Regions from separate parts of the Kluyvera ascorbata genome, predicted to be linked through region 1. Evidence: predicted binding sites of a transcription regulator. Region 1 holds the regulator's gene; each other region holds the start of a gene.
The links. Region 1 encodes sigma-54, which starts transcription at its own class of promoters, with help from an activator protein. Its sites were predicted from a motif close to GTTGGCACANNTTTCGCTNT; they were not measured.
Positions count from the first base shown of each region.

Region 2: a site for sigma-54 is predicted at 1,262-1,281, ahead of norV (anaerobic nitric oxide reductase flavorubredoxin). Genes of this name have one in related genera too.
Region 3: a site for sigma-54 is predicted at 1,133-1,152, ahead of hydN (electron transport protein HydN). Genes of this name have one in related genera too.

Region 1 is NZ_CP096201.1:529,210-531,478, reverse strand. It holds gene lptB (LPS export ABC transporter ATP-binding protein) at 1-203, shown strand, start outside; gene rpoN (RNA polymerase factor sigma-54) at 249-1,682, shown strand; gene hpf (ribosome hibernation promoting factor) at 1,705-1,992, shown strand; gene ptsN (PTS IIA-like nitrogen regulatory protein PtsN) at 2,048-2,269, shown strand, end outside.
Region 2 is NZ_CP096201.1:1,141,171-1,143,439, reverse strand. It holds gene norR (nitric oxide reductase transcriptional regulator NorR) at 1-1,137, opposite strand, end outside; gene norV (anaerobic nitric oxide reductase flavorubredoxin) at 1,328-2,269, shown strand, end outside.
Region 3 is NZ_CP096201.1:1,129,372-1,131,640, forward strand. It holds gene MY052_RS05415 (LacI family DNA-binding transcriptional regulator) at 30-1,043, shown strand; gene hydN (electron transport protein HydN) at 1,188-1,733, shown strand; gene fdhF (formate dehydrogenase subunit alpha) at 1,769-2,269, shown strand, end outside.

The sequences.
Region 1 (2,269 bases):
ATATCAAACGCATCATCGAACACCTCCGTGACAGCGGCCTTGGCGTGCTTATCACCGACCACAACGTACGTGAAACGCTGGCCGTATGTGAACGCGCCTATATCGTCAGCCAGGGGCACCTGATTGCCCACGGCACCCCGCAGGAGATCCTACAAGACGAACATGTTAAACGCGTGTATCTTGGGGAAGACTTCAGACTCTGATAGGGTAGTGGTTTACGACGTTAGCGGGAGATATTCGTTCTGAACATGAAGCAAGGTTTGCAATTAAGGCTCAGCCAACAGCTTGCCATGACGCCACAGCTGCAGCAGGCAATCCGTCTGTTGCAACTGTCTACGCTGGAACTTCAGCAGGAACTCCAGCAAGCGCTGGAGAGCAACCCCCTGCTTGAGCAAACCGATCTTCACGAAGAAGTTGAGACCCAGGAAACCGTCGATAACGAAACGCTGGACAGCGTCGACGCGCTGGAAAAGCCCGATATGCCCGAAGAGCTGCCGCTCGACGCCAGCTGGGATGAAATCTACACCGCCGGAACCCCTTCCGGAACCGGGGCTGATTATCAGGACGATGAACTGCCGGTGTATCAGGGCGAAACCACTCAGTCACTGCAAGACTATCTGATGTGGCAGGTTGAGCTAACGCCGTTTACCGATACCGACCGGGCCATTGCGACCTCGATTGTCGACGCGGTAGACGATACCGGCTATCTCACCGTCACGGTGGAAGACATTCATGAAGGCATCGGCGATGACGAGATTGGTCTCGATGAAGTGGAAGCCGTGCTCAAACGGATCCAACGATTCGATCCGGTCGGCGTCGCCGCTAAAGATCTCCGCGATTGCCTGCTGATCCAACTCTCTCAGTTCTCTCCTACTACGCCGCGCATCGACGAAGCCCGCCTGATTATCAGCGATCATCTCGATCTGCTCGCTAATCATGACTTCCGCTCGCTGATGCGCGTCACGCGTCTGAAAGAAGACGTGTTGAAAGAGGCGATGGATCTGATCCAATCATTGGATCCGCGCCCAGGTCAATCGATCCAGACCGGCGAGCCGGAGTATGTGATCCCTGACGTGCTGGTGCGCAAGGTAAACGGCCGCTGGGCCGTTGAATTGAACGCCGACAGCATCCCGCGCCTGCAAATCAACCAGCACTACGCGGGCATGTGTAACAACGCCCGTAATGACGCCGACAGCCAGTTTATCCGCAGCAACCTGCAGGATGCGAAGTGGCTGATTAAGAGTCTTGAGAGCCGTAACGATACGCTACTGCGGGTAAGTCGCTGCATCGTCGAGCAGCAGCAGGCCTTTTTCGATCTCGGCGAAGAGTATATGAAACCGATGGTGCTGGCGGACATCGCCCAGACCGTCGAAATGCACGAGTCCACGATTTCGCGTGTTACCACGCAAAAGTATTTGCATAGCCCACGAGGCATTTTCGAGCTTAAGTATTTCTTTTCCAGTCACGTCAGCACCGAGGGCGGTGGCGAAGCTTCGTCCACGGCGATTCGTGCGCTGGTTAAGAAATTAATTGCCGCGGAGAACCCCGCAAAACCACTGAGCGACAGTAAACTGACCACCATGCTCTCTGAACAGGGTATCATGGTGGCACGGCGTACCGTTGCAAAGTACCGAGAGTCTTTATCCATTCCGCCGTCTAACCAGCGTAAACAACTGGTCTGACACAACTGATAAGGAAGACACTATGCAGCTCAACATCACTGGACACAACGTCGAAATTACCGATGCGATGCGCGAATTTGTGAATGCGAAATTCGTTAAGCTCGAACAGTATTTCGAGAGGATCAATCAGGTCTACATTGTGTTAAAGGTGGAGAAATTGACGCACATCTCGGACGCCACATTGCACGTTAACGGAGGCGAACTTCATGCCAGCGCGGAAGGGCAGGATATGTACGCCGCCATCGACGGTTTGATTGATAAACTGGCGAGACAGTTAAACAAGCATAAAGATAAACTAAAACAACATTGATTGTCCGAGCAGTCGCCCGATATGCCCGCATACCGGGCGATGCTTAGGTGAAATTATGACAAATAACGATTCGGCTCTTCAACTGAGCAATGTCCTTAACCAGGAATGTACCCGCAGTGCTGTGCACTGTCAGAGTAAAAAACGCGCGCTGGAAATCATCAGCGAACTGGCGGCAAAACAGCTGAGCCTGCCTCCGCAGGTTGTCTTTGAGGCAATTTTGACCCGCGAGAAGATGGGCAGTACCGGTATTGGTAACGGTATCGCTATTCCTCACGGC
Region 2 (2,269 bases), 610 kb from region 1:
CCGCAGCCGACACTGCTCGCAGAAGTAGCCCGCCAGCAACACCACGTCATCACCTCGTTCACGCAGCGGTGGCACAGAAAGCGGGAACACGCTCAGGCGATGGAACAGGTCGGCGCGGAAATTACCGGCAACCACCTCTTCACGCAGGTCGCGGTTGGTGGCGGCCAGCACCCGCACGTCAACGCGCAAGCTGCGGTCATCACCGACGCGCTGAATATCGCCATACTGTAATACGCGCAGCAGCTTGGCCTGGAGCGCCAGCGACAGCTCGCCAATTTCGTCTAAGAACAGCGTACCGTTGTCGGCCATTTCAAACTTGCCGCTGCGGTTGCTGATAGCCCCGGTAAATGCCCCTTTGACGTGACCAAATAGCTCACTCTCAGCCACGCTCTCCGGCAGCGCGGCGCAGTTCAGATAAACCAACGGGCTGACCGCGCGCGGCGAGCCCTCATGAATCGCTTTCGCCACCAGCTCTTTACCGGTGCCTGTTTCGCCGCTTATCAGCACGTTCAGGTCAGAGGCAGCAACAATCTCAATCTCTTTTTTAAGCTGCATCATGCCCGGCGACAGGCCAATCATCTGCGTCTCTTTTACCTGCTCAAAGTCGGTCGGCGCGCCCGGCAGCATATTCTGGCTTTCAAGCTGCTCAATCAGCAGCGCGTTGCTGAGCGCCCCCGCCGCCAGCGCGGCAATCAGCCGCAGCTCTTCATCGCTGAACACGTCGAACTGGTCCGGCGACATGCCATCGAGGGTTAATGCGCCAATCAGGTTTTGCCCGGCAAACAGCGGCAGCCCGATACAGGCGTGGACCTTCAGGCTTTCCTGACCGGGGATCAGGCCGTCGTACGGATCGGGTAAATCGCTATCCGCCGGGAAACGCACCACGTCACCCGCGCGGGCAATCGCTTCAAGCCGCGGATGCCCTTCGAGGGTAAAGCGCCTGCCGAGTACGTCTTTCGCCAGCCCATCGATCGCCAGCGGAATAAACTGCCGGGCGTCGTAGCGCAGCAGCGCCGAGGCATCGCACTCCAGCACCTGACGCAGCGTGGTGATCAGACGCTGGAATCGGTCCTGATGACCGACGCCGCGCTGGAGTTCTATGGCGATGCCCGCCAGCACATCAACGGAAAAGCTCATGGCGTACCTCTTACAGTCATTTTGACAATGCATAATGTCATATTGACAATATCAAGCATAGTCATTTTGACTAACAACAAAGAGGTAAAAATTAATTAATTCAATAAAATCAATTAATTAAAAAGTTGGCACACAACCTGCAATTAGCAATACATCTTTTTTGAAAAACGCTGAATTAATTGAGGTTGCTATGTCTATTCTGGTTAAAAATAACATTCATTGGGTTGGTCAACGTGATTGGGAAGTACGTGATTTCCACGGTACCGAATACAAAACGCTGCGCGGCAGCAGCTACAACAGCTACCTTATCCGTGAAGAAAAAAACGTCCTGATTGATACCGTCGACCATAAATTCAGTCGTGAATTCGTACAGAACCTGCGCGATGAAATCGACCTCGCTGACATCGACTACATCATCATTAACCACGCTGAAGAAGACCACGCCGGTGCGCTGACCGAGCTGATGTCGCAGATCCCGGACACCCCAATCTACTGCACCGCCAACGCCATTGACTCCATCAACGGTCACCACCATCACCCAGAGTGGAACTTCCACGTGGTGAAAACCGGTGACAGCCTGGACATCGGTAACGGCAAACAGCTGATCTTCGTGGAAACCCCGATGCTGCACTGGCCTGACAGCATGATGACCTACATGACCGGCGACGCGGTGCTGTTCAGTAACGATGCCTTCGGCCAGCACTACTGTGACGAACGCCTGTTCAACGACGAAGTAGATCAGACCGAACTGTTCGAACAGTGCCAGCGCTACTACGCCAACATCCTGACCCCGTTCAGCCGCCTGGTGACGCCAAAAATCACCGAGATCCTCGGCTTCAACCTGCCGGTTGATATGATTGCCACCTCTCACGGTGTGGTATGGCGCGATAACCCAACCCAGATTGTTGAACTGTACCTGAAATGGGCGGCGGACTATCAGGAAGACCGTATCACTATCTTCTACGACACCATGTCCAACAACACCCGCATGATGGCGGACGCCATTGCCCAGGGGATCAACGAAGTTGACCCGAACGTGGCGGTGAAAATCTTCAACGTCGCCCGCAGCGATAAAAACGAAATTCTGACCAACGTCTTCCGCTCTAAAGGCGTGCTGGTTGGGACTTCAACC
Region 3 (2,269 bases), 600 kb from region 1:
CTGGCAAATGATTTCTCAAGGGTATGAATATGACGACAATGCTGGAGGTAGCGCGACGGGCGGGCGTGTCGAAAGCCACCGTATCCCGGGTGCTATCGGGCAACGGTTATGTCAGTCAGGAGACGAAGGACCGGGTGTTTCTGGCCGTCGAAGAGAGCGGCTATCGGCCCAATCTGCTGGCGCGTAATCTGGCGACCAAAAAGACGCAGACCCTGGGGCTGGTGGTCACCAACACGCTTTATCACGGTGTCTATTTCAGCGAGCTGCTGTTCCATGCGGCGAGTATGACGGAAGACCAGGGGCGACGCCTGATTCTGGCGGACGGTAAGCACAGCGCCCAGGAAGAACGTGAGGCGATTCAGTATCTGCTCGACCTGCGCTGCGACGGCATTATTATTTATCCCCGTTTTCTGAGCGTCGACGATATTGACGACATTATTCAGCAACAGCAGCAGCCGATATTAGTCATCAACCGTCGATTGCGGCGAAATAGCAGCCACTGCGTTTACTGCGATCAAAAATCCGCCAGCCAGAACGCGGTGGAGCGATTAATCAGCCTCGGCCATCGCGATATTGCATTTATTACCGGTTCGCTCGATTCGCCGACCGGCATTGAGCGTCTTTCTGGCTATAAAGATGCGCTAACGAAGCACGGTATTGCGGTACGCAACGAACTGATTGTTGAAGGAAAGTGGACGCCCGCAACCGGTGCCGCCGGGGTGGATACGCTGCGCGAGCGGCAGGTCAGCTTTAGCGCGCTGGTCGCCAGTAATGACGATATGGCGGTGGGGGCGATTAAGCGCCTGCACGTCCACGGAATAAACGTGCCGCAGCAGGTTTCGGTGCTGGGTTTTGATGACATAACCCTCGCGCCTTATATGGTTCCCGCGCTCTCCAGCGTGCGTATTCCGGTCACGGAAATGATCAAAGAGACCATTCATCGCCTTATTTTCATGCTCGACGGCGGGGACTTTAAATATCAGCAAACCTTCCCGGGTGAACTGATTGAGCGTGAGTCCATCGTTCCGGGGCCGCACGCTTAGCGTCGTCAGCTGTCATCGTCATAAGTGACGATGACAGCTTATCCTTCATCACCAGCCAAAAAATCCCCTTTAAAAACAGACAACTAAAAGTTGGCTCGAATAATGCATTCTCCCGCGAATTCACTGTCATTGCTGGAGAAGTTGATGAACCGTTTCATCATTGCTGATGCGAGTAAATGTATTGGCTGCCGGACATGCGAAGTCGCATGCGTGGTGTCCCACCAGGAAGATCAGAACTGCGCCGCGCTGACGCCGCAATCTTTCCTGCCCCGTATTCACGTTATTAAAGGCGTGAATGTATCTACCGCTACCGCCTGCCGTCAGTGCGAAGACGCCCCGTGCGCCAACGTCTGCCCGAACGGCGCTATCAGCCGCGACAAAGGTTTTATTCACGTGATGCAGGAACGCTGCATTGGTTGCAAAACCTGCGTGGTGGCCTGCCCTTACGGCGCGATGGAAGTGGTAGTGCGTCCGGTCGTTCGCGACAGCGGCGCGGGCCTTAAAGTGCGTGCGGAAAAAGCGGAAGCCAACAAGTGTGACCTCTGCTACCACCGCGAAGCTGGCCCAGCCTGTATGGAAGCCTGCCCGACTCATGCGCTGTTTTGCGTGGACCGCAGCAAGCTTGAACAGCTGAGCGCGGAAAAACGTCGTCGCGCTGCGCTCGATAGCGCCACGTCTATCTCTCTTTAATCATCCTTATTTCTCTTTTAACAGGTCTGTTACTGATGAAAAAAATCACGAGTGTGTGCCCTTACTGTGGCGCTGGTTGCAAACTGAAGCTGGTTGTCGACAACGGTAAAATTATTCGCGCCGAGGCCGCCGAAGGGAAAACCAACCAGAATGAGCTGTGCCTGAAGGGCTATTACGGCTGGGACTTCCTTAACGATACCAAGCTGCTGACCCCCCGATTAACGCAGCCGATGATCCGCTATGAAAAAGGCGGCAAGTTCACCCCCGTGAGCTGGGATGAGGCGATTCGCTATACCGCGAAGCGTCTTGGCGATATCAAAGCCAAATTCGGGCCGCGCGCCATTATGACCACCGGGTCATCGCGCGGCACCGGCAATGAAACTAACTACGTGATGCAGAAATTCGCCCGCGGCGTGCTGCACACCAATAATGTCGACTGCTGTGCGCGCGTCTGTCATGGCCCATCGGTGGCCGGGCTTCAGGATGTGCTGGGCAACGGCGCGATGAGCAACAGCATCGGCGATATCGAAAACTCC